DNA from 3 places in the Synechococcus sp. PROS-U-1 genome. Region 2 is predicted to be linked to each of the others. Evidence: predicted binding sites of a transcription regulator. Region 2 holds the regulator's gene; each other region holds the start of a gene.

Region 1 (5,549 bases), 1.1 Mb from region 2:
AGGTCCTGAAGGCTTGATAGCTGGATCAGACGATCCGTGCAAAAAACAGCGGCAAAGGTGAACCAAACGCCAGCCCAAAGCAGATGCTGCCGCCCGGAGAGGCATTAGCATAAGTAGTACACTTGAACCATCAAGAGATGGCAGCGACGCGTCCCACGGCCCCGATTCACCAGGGCACCAACGGTCAGGACCCCATCTTCCTGTCCGTCAAGAAAGGAATGACCGTGATCTGCGGCAGCACTGACTCCGATGACTGGTGGATGGCCGATGTGATTCACGTCGATGGCGGGGCCAGGGATCCCAAGATTCCGACGTTGTTCCAAGTGGCCGATGTGGATTCAGGGGTGATCCGCTGGGTCTGCGCAGACCTGGTCACCCACATTGTTCCGGACAGTTGAACACTCTCGCCACACGCTGGCACTGCGGCTGCAGACTCAGCCCACCTCAACCGTCCAGGCGGCGACCGCGGACCCAAGACCGGCTTGATTCCGGCAGTCGGCTCACCTGATCATCCAGCACGGCATCAACAATGCCGTGGATATAAATGGCCTGACGCAGCCGAATCCGTGCGCCGTAATCAAGGTCCCGGTCCTGCCCAAAAGCGTCGAGGAGCATGCAGAGGGTCTGGCGGTTGATGTTGCGGTTCATGGGGATGGGTGTTTTCTCCAACACCACCCTCTGCCTTGTGCGGCATTGAGACGCTGACCGCCATCAAGCATCGCTGTGATCTTGATCACAAGAAGCAAAAAGAGGCCAATCGACCCTCAATCTCCTGACCGCAAGCACTGGCAAACAAGCCTGCCCCCCTTGCAAGCTCTTGCCGACTCGGACAGACCAGGCAAACCAAGCACGCCAAACGGAACACAAAACCCTGACGTGGCTGAACTCCAGGGCTCCACACACCGAGGACTTTCAATCTCAACCCCAAGCCATGTCACCGCATGTCCGACCTGGCGACGACGGACCAGGCGAATGGATCCAGGCTGTTGAGCAAAGTCGCCTAGGGTCTCATCCCTGTCTCAGAAGCCTCATGCTGCAAGCCTTGTTTTCCCTCGTGTTCGCGGCGGTGATGTGGGTGCAGGTGCCGCAATGGCAGCCGGATTGGTCGCAGTGTTCTGTTGAGACCCCGGACGTTGATTGCCATTGGTACGTCACGGCGCCAGACAACACCTTCGGAGAAGGTTTTAACTGGGAAAACGCACCCTGGTTCAGCGCCGAAGGCTTGCGAGATGTCGGTGAGCTGAGCCACACGATGACGGCCATCCACAAGCAGGCATCTGCAGAAAGCTAGGCCGCGGAACCGCAGGCGAGGCAGCACAACAACCAATTCACATTCCTTTACAAAGCTTCTAGGATGAACTTGGTCAAGGTTCTCCACGGAGCCTGACAACCCATCCCCCATCAGCGCATCACCGCCATCCCTCGCGCAGCAACGGTTGATGTGCGGGATGAACCGACCCACATTCCTGTTCTTAAAAAGCCCAAGAATTGATGATGACGATTGACGCGCGATGCAAGGAGCAGCAACAGACGGCAGATCGCATGTTCATGGATTTCAAATACACCGCTCCTGGCTCGAAAGAGCAGGTCAGGGCTTTGATGACTCTGACTTTCCTGGTCGGAATGTGGGCCGATTTTCTCTCGTACGAAGAGAAGAGGATGTCCCACGCCAACGCTCTGGAGACAAACTGCTGAGCGTCCGGCCGCTCGCTGAAAGGGCAAGCCGGAAAAAACAAGGGAGACGCGGGCGAAGGAACCCTCGCTCGTTCAACTCCCCTAAAGCGGTTTGATTGGTGCTCGCGCCGCTCGGACCATGAACCAGAGACGACCACCAAAAACTAGGCAGTAATACTTAAAAACGTGTGGGTCGATACCTGCGGACAGAACGCGATGCTCGACAGTCATCGACGAAAGCAGGAGTGCTTTCGATGCGTCACGGAGGGGGTGGGCTGAGGGGCTCGCTCCTTTTTCATTTGGGGTCGACACCCGAATCAAGTGGCCACCTCTCAATTTTCACCAGCACTGCCCTGGTCACATGCAGGGATGGGAGAGGGCTGAAGGTAGGCAGCACTGGCAGCTGATGGGACGGTTTTAGGGCGTGCAAAAGAGGCAATTAAACGAACCCAAGCTCTTCATCGGCAGAGCTCCGGGGCCAACTGAGATCCAACGCTCCGGCTCCAGCAACAGAGAGCCGGCAGCTGCCAAAGGCAGAACCGCAAGAAATCGGGCCATCCGTGCAAACCCAAAATCTCGGCACCACAATTCGGAAGCTTGCCCTGAAAAACGGAACGACGATCAGATCCATCCCTCAGCAAGGGGTTGGGCACGAAGTTTCCTGCTCACACAGGAAACGGTTCCAGAGTCAATGCGAGCCTGAACAGACTGGAAGACGCCTCGTCCACGGACCAGGAAGACCATCAGTTCCATACACGGGTCACCGTGACATCCGAGAGGAAGGGGCCTCGCCGGGAGACCTTCAAGCTGCCCCCTGATCTGCGCTTTGAGGTGGGTGGGGCACTGCCAGGCTGACGGCTTGCATCCAGAGCCAACCCGCAGGCTGTCCACAAGCCCCCCTCCCCTTCATGTTCAATCGGCATATTGAAAAGGTGAGGAAAAACGTCTCACGGGGTGGAAACAAGGACACACTCCCGCGTTCGTTTTGAAGCCCCTGCCTTCGGCGGGGGTTTCTTTTTGGGAAATTGCGCTTGAGAGCTGCGAATTTCAGGCCCTAGGGAAGAAACAAACAACTCGACGAACGAGAGGTAAGCTTCACAAGCCTTGCAGAATCGACAGCAAGGCAAACTGAATTCAGCACAGCAACATCAAGGCAAACAGCTACAACAAAATCACTCAATTATCAGGATTCAACTGTGTTCAAGCAAGGCTTGAGCCGATTGAGCCACACTAAGCTAAAGCATCGAGGATCTTGATATTCGATCAAGGCAGTAATTAAAAATGAGCATAGAGGTGTAATTTCAAAGATACAAATTAGCCAGCTACGGCAATACAATATTCTCCAGAACATCACCTAAACCAGACTCAACACCCCGAACGACCACATCAGCACGGTGCTTCAAAGGAAGAATGAAGCGCCGCTCAGCGGGAAGCATCTGCGACAACATCTGGCGAATCACATAGAGCGCCGGGCGCTGGCGTTCCCGCACATCACGCCAGAGGCGCCTGACAAGCCTCCGCACAACGGGGGTATCGATATAAACAACAAGCGACATCGGCACAGCCCCTAAAAACAGTTGGGGGCCGTAGGAGCCTTCAACAAGAACCACGTCATAGGACTGATTCAACAATCTGGAGCCCACCTTGCGGGTGCGCATGTCGTAACTGCGCAGGGAGTCCAGCTGGCGGTAGCGAACGGCACTGAGCTGAAGCCGAAGCAGATCAGCTTCGATGGCATCCACTGTGTCGAACCCATAGCGAGCGTGGGGAGACCACCCACTGCGGTAGTAGTCATCGCATGCGATGAGAAGTGGATGATGCCCTCTGGCACGCAACTTCTCTGCAAGATGTGCAGCAAAGGTTGTCTTGCCGGCCGCCGACGGACCGCAAATGCAAACGAGAGGAATCGCTCCGGACAAGCCCCGACCCAATGCAGACCCATGTTGACAACCGGGTCATGAAAAATTGGTGAAAACAGTAGCCGTTGTTACACAACAGGCCTATGGTGAATTCACGTTGAGCCTCTTCGACAGGCCGCAGTCAGATTCACACCAGGCAACGGGGGTGTGGACACCGCGCAAGAGAAAGATGAACACACTTCAGCTGATCAAGGCACGGACTGTGCGCAACCAGGCCATTGAGACGGCCAGAACACAGATGGCAAGGGCCTTCCGCCATCAGGAGCACACCGATCAAGTGCACACCCCAGTGGCCGTCAAAGCCAAGGTTCTGCGCTATCGCGGTGTGGCCTATGAAACGAACGACGCACAGCAGCACCCAACCGGTGGTCGTGAACTGCGTTACCGCGGCGTTGGCTACGACGTGTATTGATGCCAACCCTCCGCCGATGATTGAAGCGGGGGAATCTCCCCCGCTTTTTTGATGGCCATTCAGGGTGACAAAGAACCGCTGGCGTTATGTCCTGATTCCTGCAGCAGCAGTGGTCTTCAGCACAGCAGCAGGTCTTGAAGCACCGCTGCGGAACCTGATCAACTTTGCAAAAGCTGGCACGCACTTCACCGCGAAACAGCTCTGCAGCGGCGTCCTGATGGCTGGGATGGATCCGGATCAGATGCTCCGCGAAGACCTGGCTGCCGCCAAGGGATGGATCCAAAGCAAGATCGATCCAATCAGCGGGCGCGTAGAAGCCAGTGCCCTGTTCGGATTGATCCGCGCTGAGGCCGTTCAGAACGGTGCACGGGGTTGCAGCCAGCGGATCGACGGGCGACCCATGCCAGTACTACCGAGTGAAGCGGTCCCTGCCTCCCGGGATCCCATGCCAAGTGCTGTGCCGTGGCCGCTCATCAACACGGCCAGCGCACAGCCTCCGGAGATCGATAGAAAAGCGCTGAACAAAGTTCTCCATCGCGCGTTTCGTGAAGACGATCCACTAACGCCAAAACGAACCCGAGCTGTGGTCGTGGTCCAGGACGGCTGGGTGATCGCTGAGCGCTACGCCAGTGGCATCCGACCCAACATGCCCCTCATCGGATGGTCGATGAGCAAAAGCATCACCCATGCACTGATGGGACTAGCCATTCGGGAGGGAGTCCTGGATCTACGACGCACACCGAACGTGCCCGAATGGAGTGCCCCGAAGGACCCGCGGCAGGAAATCACCCTTGAACAGCTCTTGAGAATGAACAGCGGGCTCGCCTTCGAGGAAGCGACGGGAAGGCTGAACTCGGATCTAGTGCGAATGCTGACCCAGGAAGCGGACATGGCTCGGTTCGCCGCAAGCCAACCATTGGCGAGGAAGCCTGGCAAAAAATGGAACTATTCATCCGGCACCACCAACATCCTCAGCCGGATCCTCAGGCACGCGATCGACAACGATCGGCTCTATTGGAACTTTCCCGCACAACAGCTGTTCAATCCGCTTGGTATGACGACGGCGGTTGTCGAAAGCGACAGCAGTGGAACATGGGTCGGTTCATCGCTGGTCTGGGCAAGCGGACGAGATTGGGCTCGATTTGGTCAGCTTTACCTGGATAACGGGAGCTGGAATGGAGAACAGCTTTTACCAGTGGACTGGGTGAAGCACGCCCGAACCGCAACGCGAGGGTCAAAAAAGGCATACGGAGCGCATTGGTGGCTGAACCGCCGCAAATCTCGACCAGATCTACCCAACGAAAGCTTTTCTGCGGAGGGGTACCAGGGACAACTGCTGTTGGTGGCTCCATCGAAGCGCGCAGTCATCGTGCGCTTGGGACAGACGCCGAACAAGCCAGGATTTGATGCCAATTCTTTTGGGGCTGATGTTCTCTCAGCCCTCCGATGAGTCAAGCCGCAAATATCAGTTCTGATCGTCGCCCTTGGGAACGAAGGCTTGAGATGCTGCAACAAGAAGCCCTGTGATCAACAGCGCCGGGAGG
Region 2 (5,549 bases):
ATCGCTGTAGCGGCATGACCACTGATCTCAAGCTGGTGGTAGGGCTGGGGAACCCGGGCACGAAATACGCGGGCACGCGCCACAACATCGGTTTTATGGCTCTAGAGCTCTTGTCTGAGCGATCCGGATTTAGTTTTCGGCAGCAAGCCAAGTTGCATGGTTTTGCTGCTGATACAGGTTGTGGTGACCAGCGATTGCGTCTGCTGATGCCGCAGACCTATATGAATGACAGCGGTCGGGCGATCCGCGCTGCTCTCGATTGGTTTGATCTGGAGCCCCACCAACTGCTGGTGCTTGTGGACGACATGGACCTTCCCCTCGGTCGTTTGCGGCTTCGTGCTCAGGGCAGCGCTGGTGGCCATAACGGATTGCGCAGCACCATTCAGCATCTCGGGACTCAGGTCTTCCCGAGACTTCGCATCGGCATCGGCGCACCGGCTGACAACCCTGCCGAGCGTCGAGCCCGAACGGTGTCACATGTGCTCGGACCCTTCAGCAAGCTGGAGCAACCCTGTGTGGTAGCTGTGCTGGACGCTGTTTTGGAGGGGATTGAACGTCTTCAGCGTCAGAACTTCGAGCGTGCTGGGACTTGGATTAACGGGTTTCGCTACGACCTGGAGGCCGGTGACTGATGCCGGCTCTTCCGGCGACAACCGCCCATTTGCGGGTGCTCCGCCAATGCTTTCAGGCGCAGTGTGTTGAGGGTGAGGTCTCGGCTGGGGGGTTCGAGTGGCAGTTCTCCTGGGCGTTTGACCGCGGTGAGCTGTTGGTGGAGCCGTCCTTGGGACGCGCCCTGATTGAAGATGCTTTGCGGCGGTTCCTGGTGCGCTCCGATTACAGACTTGAACCGGGAGGCGATTACACCTTCATGGTCAGGGCCAGGTTCTGAGCGAGAACGTGGGTGCAGGTTCCGGCCATCGAAGTTGGCACTGCAGGTGCTCCTCCAGCATCACAAGGGCGGCAACAGCATCCAGGTCCACCGGTGGAATGCGCAGCCCTGTCGGCAGCATTCGTCGCCATCCCCGCGCTGGCCACAGCATCCAGTAACGCTCTCGTGCACGCAGGGTTGTTCCCCGCTCTGGAATCACGGTGAGGCTGCCCAAGCGCTCCAGCCGCTTGATCCACGCTTGGCATCCGGTGCCATCGCCGATCAGGATGCCGTCCAGAAGTTGGTCTTGATTCCACAGCTCCAGCCAGGGCTCCACGGCTTCTGGAGCCAAAACATGCCCCTCGAGCACAAGGCCAAGGTGAAGATCGGCCAGTACAAGGCCACACTTGCAGCGGCCTGGGTCGAGCACGGCCACCCGTTTCATGGGGATGCTTCAACCGTAACGACGACAGGATCGGCGCTGGCGCTGCCCCCTGATGCAATCACCTTCAAGACCACACTTTGGCTGGGTCCCTCAATCAATGTCTCGGCGAGTTGGGACAGTGCTGCTCCATCGAACTGCAGTCCCTCGGTGAGGGATCCTCGCCGTTGCACCTCGGCATAGGCCGAGGCCAAGAGAAGGTTCAGCCGCGTGAGAATGCCCTCCGGTGTGCGTTCATTGGGTTGCAGTGTGGTGGTCGCCAGCACGTCACCGTTTTGGGCCACCGGGCGGTTCGGGCGCACCTCGGGGAAGGCATAGACCGCCGTTTCGCCGCGCAGCACATTGGTGGCGGAGCGCAGTGAGATCACCCAGGTATCTGGTTTACGGAGGATGGTCTGCAGGCGTTCCACGTCGCTGCGGGGAACGCGGATCAGCTGTCGTTTGGGTGCTTCACCGGGCCTGACCTTGCCGTACGCGTTGACATTGGCCTCTTGCAACAGCCTGTCGACAGCCTGTTTCGCTTGACCCGGAGCATCGAGGCGAACCGTCGCTCTCGCCAAGGTCTGCCCGCTGCTAATAACAACCGATCCACGTCGGAGGGCGACCAGATTGCGTTCAAGTTCCTTGAGTTCCTGTTCACCGGATCTGATCCGGTTTCGCACGCTGTTTAATTCGGCTTCCGTGCGCTGGATATCGGCATCGCGAGCAGCGATATCCCGGCTCAGCCGTTCGCGTTCTGCCTCGAGTTGGGCGCGTTCGTTCTGCAAGGGAGCCAGTTCGCGACGCAAGGTATCCGCCCGTTGCTGTGACTGCTTGAGCTCAGCGGCGATCCGGTTGGTTTCCGTTCGGGTTTCTTGCCGTTCCCGTTCGGCTGCATCGAGCTGCCGCCGGCTGTCCTGCAGCCTCGCCTGAAGGGCATCCAGTTCAAACAGGCCCACCCGAAGCTGGCGGCTCACCATCAGAAGCACGCCGAGCGACAGTGCGCTGATCAGGCTGCCGGTCAACACCGTGATCAGAACGGCAGTCCGACGCGGGCGCATCTTGAACAGACTCAGGCGGGCCTTGCCGACGCGACTGCCCAACCGGTCTCCCAGGGTCGACAGCACGCCCCCGAGCACCAGCAGAACCAGGATCAGTGCCCAGCCGCTCATGGCTGCACCTGTTGCTCAACCTGCTGCCTAACTGAATCGTTTGGCCAGAGCGATCGGATCCAGAACAGTGATTTTTTTGCGGTCAATCTGAACCAGACCGGATTGACGCAAGTCTCCCAGCAGACGCGTGATTGTGACGCGCGTTGAGCCAATCGCTTCGGCGATGGCCTGATGGGACAGGCGCAGGTCGATCGTGATTCCCAGCTCATCCGCTACGCCGAAATCCCTGCACAGCACAAGCAGGAAGCTCACCAGCCGCGATGACATGTCCCTGTGGGTCAGGGTTTCGATCATCGTTTCGGTCTGAAGAATCCGACTGGACAGACCCTGTAGCAAGCGCAGGCCAACGCTCGTGTCTGCCTCGATCGCCGCCTTTACGGATGTCGCCGGCGCTGTCACCATCTCCACTCTGGTGAAGGCCACGGCGTGATAGAAGCGATCGGATCGTTGACCGGTCAGCAACGACAGCACGCCAAACAGGCTGTTCTCGCGCAGCAGCGCCACCGTGATCTCTTCCCCTGACTCATAAACGCGGGAGAGGCGGACGGCTCCGCGGCGAATCAGGTAAACCCGTTCGGCGGGATCCCCCGGGAAAAAGATGGTCTTGTTGCGGTCTACCAATTCACTACTGGCGCCGTCGAGATCCCGAATGATCTCCAGCAGAGAGCGGTTGGCGGGTTCTGCACTGGGAGCTGGAGCCACCATCTGGGGGGTGTATCGGCTGAAACCTCGGCTACTTGTCATAACAACCCCCTGGTGAGGCGAAGCTACGGAGCAAGCCGTTGCCGCCGTGTAGCGGTTATTACCTAACGCTGGTGTGCTCGTTGATGGCTTGGCGTTGCGCTTGCATTAATGATGTCAATCCAGGCTCAGCCAGATCCAGTAATTCATTGAGCTGGCTGCGGCTGAAGGGCGCTCCCTCCGCAGTCCCCTGGATCTCCAGCAGGCGACCATCTCCAGCCTGCACAACATTGAGATCGACCTCAGCTCTGCTGTCTTCGCTGTAATCCAGATCCAGTAACGCCTTGCCATCCACCAGGCCGACGGACACGGCGGCGACCTGGTCGACCAGCGGCGATTGTTCCAGGAGTCCCTGATCCACGAGTGAGAGGCAGGCCTGCTCAAGGGCGAGCCAAGCCCCGGTGATGGAGGCCGTCCGGGTGCCGGCGTCGGCCTGGATCACATCGCAGTCGATCAGCAGCGTGCGCTCCCCCAGGCGCTTCATATCGATCACGGCCCGCAGGCTTCGGCCGATCAACCGTTGAATCTCCTGTGTGCGGCCCGACAGTTTCATCAGCTCCCGAGATTGCCGCTGTGGCGTGGATCCCGGCAGTAGCCGGTATTCGGCGCTGAGCCATCCCAACCCTTCCCCTTTGCGCCAGCGGGGAACGTTCTCCTCGAGGCAGACGCTGCAGAGAACAGCGGTTCTGCCTGTGTGAACCACAAGGGAGCTCAAGGCAAAACCCATGGGATTCCAGGTCACCGAGAACGGTCGCAACTGCTGGGGACTGCGGCCATCAGTGCGGCTTTCAAGCGGTTGGCTCATCGGTGGTGTGCAGTTCTTCAAGCCTCGCAGGCGGGTGGTTCTTGCCCTTTCCAGACACCATGGGTGGTGTCAATCCCCTTGTGGAATGTCAACTCGCCGCTACATTCAAGGTCTTGCCGGGGTTGCCCGGACGGATGTTGCAGTGATGACCACAAGCCTTGCCGACCCCCAAGCGTTCCAGGACTCCCTGGATCGGGATCAGCAGGCTTTGCAGCGGGCTGGCCTCAGACCTCTTCCACCTGTCTCCGATCCTCCACCGCTCGTCCTGGTGGCTCCCGAAGGCCAGCTGCAGGTGCACACCGCGCCCTACCGCGGCAGCTTTGCCAGTGTTCTTAGTCAAGCGATGCGGGCCGCCGGTCTGGGCAGTCGGGTGCTGATCAGTCAGTTCCTCAAAGGGGGCGTGCAGCAGGGGCCTGCAGGACGCGTTCAACTCTGCGGTGGCCTGGTTTGGCTACGGCCCGAGGTACCCCTTTGCCTCTCCTCGCCGGGCCACCCTGGAGGTGCGGAGGCGGTGGCCGCGGTTTGGTCCATCTGCCGTCAGCATCTGATCCAGGGCGATCTCGATCAGCTGGTGTTGGATGAAATCGGGCTTGCTGTGGCCTTTGGATACCTGGATGAGGCGGACGTGATTGAAGCCCTCGAGCAGCGGCCCGCTTCGATGGATGTGATCATCACTGGACCTGCGATCCCCGCCGGTGTGGTGGAGATGGCAGACCAAGTCACGGAGTTGCGCCGAGGTTTCTGATGCTCAAGTGCGATCGCTGGATCACTGAACAGGCCGGGCAGGGAATGATCGAGCCATTCCAGAACGGCCTTGTCCGTCATCTGGATCCGGAGCAAAAGCTGCGTCCCGTGCTTAGTTTTGGTTGCTCCTCCTATGGCTACGACCTGCGCCTGTCCCCCCAGGAATTTCTGATCTTCCGGCACGTGCCCGGCACGGTGATGAATCCCAAGCGGTTCAATCCGGCCAATCTTGAGCCCACCCCTCTTCATGAAGATGAGGACGGCCGCTATTTCATTCTTCCGGCTCACTCCTATGGGCTTGGTGTAGCGCTGGAAAAGATGCGGGTTCCCCCCAACATCACGGTGATCTGCTTGGGCAAGAGCACCTATGCCCGCCTGGGAATCATTGTGAACACCACCCCGGCGGAAGCCGGCTGGGAGGGTCACCTCACCCTTGAATTCAGCAACAGCTCGGGTGCTGACTGCCGGATCTATGCCGATGAAGGGATCTGTCAGCTGCTGTTTTTTGAAGGCGATCCCTGCTCAACGACCTACAGCGATCGGCAAGGCAAGTACCAGCATCAGCCTGAACGGGTCACGCTGGCCAAGGTCTAGAGCGTTCGGGTTTAAGGGGCCAGTCGCGCCCTGTGAAGTCTGCTTTTTTCATACCAGGCCGCAAATTCAGGAGCCCACTCCACCATGTGGGGCCACATCAGATCGCAGAGCTGGCGGATCTCCAGCTGAGCATCGAGCTTGGCGCGCAGATCCATGAAGTGGAGAAAAGCGCGCAAGCTGAAGCTCACCACGAAGTGCTGCCGG
Region 3 (5,549 bases), 1.1 Mb from region 2:
TACAGTATCAAGAAGCATAAGCTCTCTGAGAAAAACAGATAAGATCTACATCGATGAATTAAAAAAACAATTGATATTGCCCGCAGAGAACATCAGTGACCACAGCGACACGTTCCACCCTTCCATTTAGAGCACTTAGACTTCTTACACCCCTTTTTTTTGCTTTGCCGCAAAGCATTCTCGGAAGAATCAGCCATGATCCGACAAAAGTCAGTCTCTGAACTTTAATCCCATGTGCAGACTTGAGACCAGGGGAAGAGTAAAAAAAAGCACAAAAAAGCATGTCTTCTGATCCAGACCATAAAAGCCTGTCGAAGACTTAGATCACATGAAACACGCTGGGAGAGGTGCCTGGGGCAAGACACCGATCCCAACGAACAACGCAACGTATAAAAAGCTACCTTGAAGTGCGCAAAACGAGTAACAGCGAATACAGCGCAGCGACATTATGGGCATGCCCATTTTGGGCTTTCCTGTGTGAGGAATTCAAATGAAGCTTTTCCAGCAACTGCTGGTGGCTCCTGCTGCCCTTGGCCTTCTGGCCAGTGGCGCTAATGCCGCCGAGCTCAACATCAACGGCGTCTCTGATTACGCCTCGTCTGCTGATCAGGTGACAAGCGTCACCCAGTTCTCTGACGTCTACCCCACCGACTGGGCCTATCAGGCTCTGGCCAACCTGGTGGAGCAGTACGGCTGTGTGGCCGGCTACCCCAACGGCACTTTCCGTGGCAACCGGGCCATGACCCGCTACGAAGCGGCTGCCCTGCTGAACGCCTGCCTCGACCGGATCACTGAAGTGACCGACGAGCTGCGTCGCCTGCTCAAGGAATTCGAAACCGAGCTGGCCATCCTCAAGGGTCGCGTTGACGGCCTCGAGGCCCGCGTTGGCGAACTGGAAGCAACCCAGTTCTCCACCACCACCAAGCTTCGTGGTCAGGCTGACTTCTTCACTGGCGCAGTGAAGTATGACGATCGCGATGAGTGCAACAAGAAGGGTGGTGACTGCAACAGCGATGGATTCAGCTTCTCCTATCGCTACACACTGAACCTCGACACCTCCTTCACTGGCAAGGATCGCTTGTACACCCGTCTGCGCACGGGCAACATGAAGAACGTCTGGACCCAGTCCGACTCCTATCTGGCTGATGCCAAGAGCGGCGACAACACCATCAAGGTGGACAAGCTCTGGTATAGCTTCCCGATCGGTAACGAGTTCAAGGTCACCGTTGGTGCGTTGATCGAGAACTACTACATGATCGAAACACCCACCCGTTACAAGCCGATCCTTAAGGCATTCAAGCTGGGTGGTTACGGTGCTGTTCTGGGTGCCAGCACGGGTCAAGGCTTTGGTGTGCAGTGGCGTCAGGATGTCGATCCTGGTGATGCAGCCTTCAACATTGCTGTGAACTACGTTGCCGACGGTGGTGACGGTGCGAAGAGCGGTTCCAAAAAGCAAATGTTCGGTGAAGACACCGATGCTTACCTGCTCAGCCAAGTTGGCTACGGCAACCGCAAATGGCATGTTTCAGCGCTCTACGCTCTGAAGAATGCTCAGCAGGACAAGGTTTGTGTAACTGACGAGCTGGGTGTGAAAACCTGCACGATCAACACAGAAGCCAAGGCGGCCATGGGTTACTCCACACCCACGGCAAAGAATCTGGCTCACCCTCTCCACGCCGTTGGCCTTCGCGGCTACTGGTCACCTGAAGACAGCGGATTCATTCCTACCATCAGTGCAGGTATTGATTTCGGATGGTCTGATAGTGAATACCGCGGCAACTCTGAAGCCGTTAAGGGCTGGATGGTTGGTCTCAACTGGCCTGATGCCTTCATGGAAGGCAACAAACTGGGGCTTGGCTTCGGTTCCTACTCCAGCTATGCCACTGAAGTTCAAGGCAATGGAGGGCCTGGCGATGAAAACTTTGCCATCGAAGGTTATTACGATTTCCGTGTAACCGACAACATCACCATTACACCTGCTGTGTTCTGGGTTGATGATGCAAAGGGCAAAGATCAAGTTGATGGTGCCAACAAATTTGGCGGTCTCGTCAAGACGACCTTCAAATTCTGATCCTGATTTGGTCAACAAAAGGGCGCCCCACGGGGCGCTTTTTTTTGCCAAAAAAAAGAGGGGCAAACGCCCCTCCAAGAATCAGGTAAACAGATTTACCAGCAGTTCTCACCCTCACCAATGGGTACACAAACATCCTCTTGCTCTGCCTTTTTCTTTAAGGCAGCTGCATCGGAGTCCATCACGCTTTCTTCGTCAACACCCTGGTCGGTGTTCCATTCTTGAAGTCCACCAGCATTCTGAGAATGGGCAACTGGAACAGCCGCAGAGGCGACGAGAAGCGAAGTGGCAGCAACAAAAACAGAAATTGCGGATGGCCTGGACATAACAAGACGCAAATTTCTATTATGCCAAACATCAAGCTTAACGAGGCTTGAAGGACGCAATAAGAAGCATCAAAAGCTACAAATCAGGACGATAAACGTCGAACAGCATTGGTGTAACTTTGAAAAATCAGATCCAATTCATCGGATCGACCATAACGGGCAAGCATTCCGCGAGCCCCGGCATCAAGATTAAATAGCAGGGAACGATCTTCCAAGGACTTCACATAGCTTTCAATCCAACCAACGCAAACAAATCGTGTTCCACTTTCTACAGGTTGAACACAATGCAGCGTGGAGGAAGGATAAACAACAACTTGACCAGCAGCCAATCGAAATTCAGTCGTCGTCTCTCCACCACTTTGAATCGACAACGAGCCACCCTGATAGGAATCATGATCACTCAAGAAAACTGTAAATGAAAGATCACGGCGTCCATACCGAGAGAAAGGATTATCGACATGCCAACCATAGCTATCACCAGAGCTAGATCTAGAAATCAACAGGCTATGAACCTTCCGAATAAGTGAAAAACTCTTAATCAGTGGATCGTTGGTCAGCGCATATGAAATTCGCTTCGTGATCGAAATGGTGAGCTCCGAATCAGGGGCAAGTTGATGATTCTGTTTAACTAACGCCGCCTGATCACCTGCAGTTAGACGACCATCACGCCAAGGCAGGTCAGGAGCCAAGAGTCGCTGTTGAATATCTTTGATTTCGTCATCAGGCAACAACGTATGGGTAAGAAATTCCATGGTTCACAAAGAAGAAGGCATTGAACAGCTCTTAGCATTTGCTACATAAACTACGTTCATATAAAGCTGACAACGCACTTAAGCGAAGTAAGGTGGGTTGGTATGTGATTCTAGACATGCTCAGATTCTTTGCGCCCTTGCTTCTAGCCGCCCCACTCATCGCTATACCCTCAGTGGAGGCAAAGGAAGTAAGGGTTTACTCGGGCCGTCATTATAATACTGATAGGAAAGCGTTCAAACAATTTAGCCAGCAAACCGGAATCAAAGTAAGGCTGATCGAGGCAACAGGCATCTCACTTGTCGAACGGCTTAAACGAGAAGGAAGCAATTCAAAGGCAGATGTCATCTTGTTGGTCGACTCGGCAAGAATTAACAACGCAGCACAAGCGGGACTCCTGCAACCAGTCAAAACACAAAAGCTGATAGAAAACATTCCTGCGCGGTATCGAGATCCCTCCAATCGATGGTTTGGATTCACAAGGCGCGTCAGAGCAATCATCGTAAATCCAAAAATCATTGATCCAAATACAATTAAGACCTATGCAGATTTATCCAAGCCAAGTTTGAAAGGCAAGCTTTGCCTGCGCAAAAGAAAAAACGTCTACAACCAATCGCTTGTTGCCGACCAAATCGTTCTGAAAGGCAAAGCGAAAGCGAGTGCATGGGTCAAACAGATGGTGGGCAACGTAAACCAACCATACTTCTCTGGTGACGTTTCACTGATTCGTGCAGTGGGACAAGGAAAATGTGGCGTTGCACTGGTCAATCATTATTACTTGGCGAGAATGCAGGCAGGAGCAAGCGGAAAGAATGATCAAAAAATCACGTCAAACATAAAACTGATTATGCCTAACCCAGCACATGTAAATATTAGTGCGGCTGGTGTTGCGAAATCAGCCAAGAATAAAAAAGAGGCAATTCAGTTTATAGAATTTCTTTCATCACCACAGGGAACACGATTAATTGCCGGCCCAACATATGAGTACCCATTAAAAGGGCTTGGAACAGCAAAAGAGTTGAAAAGATTTGGAGAATTCACTCCTGACAATGTTGCAATAAGCACCCTTGGTTCCACACAAAAAACTGCAATACAGGTGATGGCAAATGCAGGTTGGCGTTGACTCAGCACCAAAAGAAGTAGAAATACACATGAGAGTTATTCTCTCTTGATAATGACTCTCATTTAACTTGGTGCATACGACACGCAAGGGCTGCAATTCGATTCACAAGTGCGTATCATTTGGTCACTGACAAAAAGAGTATGCTTTCAACTTCGACGTCTAGGGCCTCTGCATCTATTGAGCGTGGTCCCTCAGGTCGTGCAGTAGCGGAAGTTATTGCTCCTGATCTGTTGAATGCCATCCAAGACCATCTCAACATGGAAAGGCAGGCACACGCCTCCTACTTTGCAGCAGCGATATGGTTTGCCGAACGAGAACTGAGAGGATTTTCTCGGTTTTTTCGTGATGAATCAAGCAGTGAACACGAACATGCAGCAAAGTTTGCAGAGTACATTATTGCTCGTGGGCAGAGTGTGTCATTGAAGGCAGTTGAAGCTCCCTTGCAGATCTGGGAATCGCCAGCAGATGTCATGGCATCTGCATTTCAAATGGAAGTTGACGTAACATCATCGCTACAGCAGCTTTACTCCATGGCAGAGCGGGTAACTGATACACGCACAACGGTATTTCTAGACCCAATGGTAGAGATGCAAACACAGTCTGAACACGAGTTTGCACACCTCCTCGGACGCGTGAAGTTCGCCGACAATCAGGCAGCAGCCTTATTGCTGATCGACAATGAACTCGATCAAGGCAACAACAAGCCCGCATCACTACAAGGGTGAAAGAACACTGATGATTTAAAATTAAAAGAAAAATAACTTAAGGGGAAGCATTCAAGCCCTGAGGATCAATGACAAAACATTTAATGTCACGCATCAGTGATTTAGGTGAGACTTCTAAATATTCAGCAATGAGTTGATGACTCCATCCTTGGTTTCTCAACGCCATAGCGATCCTTAATCGCTTTTTACGCCATCCAGATGCAGTACCTAGATAGTGGGAGACCTTTGATGGAGATTGTTTGTTCATTAATCGAGGAACTTTTTTTAAGAATACGGTGAAACCTTTGCATTCGCTTCCATAAATTACGATCAAGAGTAACCCAGGGTTCATTCAAATAAACAAAAGTGCATGCAAACAAAGGTTGATCCCAGAAGTAGCCAATGAAACACCTGGAAGATAAATAAAAGGCAGATACACGCCTAGCATTGCGTAGTATATTTTTTTTATTTTATCAAATGTCGACGTTCAAAATTGAATTAAGGCTCCCTGATGGAATCAAATACTTTGATTGTCCCGATGATGAATATATACTTGAAGCAGCAGAACAAGCTGG

What was found. The regulator NtcA, encoded in region 2, controls nitrogen genes in cyanobacteria. The targets are predictions, from matches to a motif close to GTANCNNNNGNTAC.
Region 1: a site for NtcA is predicted at 3,652-3,665, ahead of SynPROSU1_RS07790 (DUF4278 domain-containing protein). Genes of this name have one in related genera too.
Region 3: a site for NtcA is predicted at 3,181-3,194, ahead of SynPROSU1_RS08200 (Fe2+-dependent dioxygenase). Genes of this name have one in related genera too.

The regions. Positions count from the first base shown of each region.
Region 1 is NZ_CP047951.1:1,421,057-1,426,605, forward strand. Features, by position in the region: gene SynPROSU1_RS07770 (DUF3104 domain-containing protein) at 138-398, shown strand; gene SynPROSU1_RS07775 (hypothetical protein) at 445-648, opposite strand; gene SynPROSU1_RS07780 (hypothetical protein) at 1,031-1,291, shown strand; gene SynPROSU1_RS07785 (nucleoside kinase) at 2,997-3,593, opposite strand; gene SynPROSU1_RS07790 (DUF4278 domain-containing protein) at 3,763-4,005, shown strand; gene SynPROSU1_RS07795 (serine hydrolase) at 4,070-5,455, shown strand.
Region 2 is NZ_CP047951.1:339,428-344,976, forward strand. Features, by position in the region: gene pth (aminoacyl-tRNA hydrolase) at 15-632, shown strand; gene SynPROSU1_RS01655 (DUF3146 family protein) at 632-889, shown strand; gene SynPROSU1_RS01660 (resolvase) at 873-1,313, opposite strand; gene SynPROSU1_RS01665 (DUF3084 domain-containing protein) at 1,310-2,461, opposite strand; gene ntcA (global nitrogen regulator NtcA) at 2,489-3,205, opposite strand; gene rph (ribonuclease PH) at 3,264-4,007, opposite strand; gene SynPROSU1_RS01680 (cob(I)yrinic acid a,c-diamide adenosyltransferase) at 4,153-4,752, shown strand; gene dcd (dCTP deaminase) at 4,752-5,345, shown strand; gene thyX (FAD-dependent thymidylate synthase) at 5,357-5,549, opposite strand, start outside.
Region 3 is NZ_CP047951.1:1,476,370-1,481,918, forward strand. Features, by position in the region: gene SynPROSU1_RS08185 (helix-turn-helix domain-containing protein) at 1-130, shown strand, start outside; gene SynPROSU1_RS08190 (iron uptake porin) at 491-2,071, shown strand; gene SynPROSU1_RS08195 (hypothetical protein) at 2,167-2,397, opposite strand; gene SynPROSU1_RS08200 (Fe2+-dependent dioxygenase) at 2,481-3,149, opposite strand; gene SynPROSU1_RS08205 (extracellular solute-binding protein) at 3,266-4,270, shown strand; gene SynPROSU1_RS08210 (ferritin) at 4,411-4,995, shown strand; gene SynPROSU1_RS08215 (2Fe-2S iron-sulfur cluster-binding protein) at 5,452-5,549, shown strand, end outside.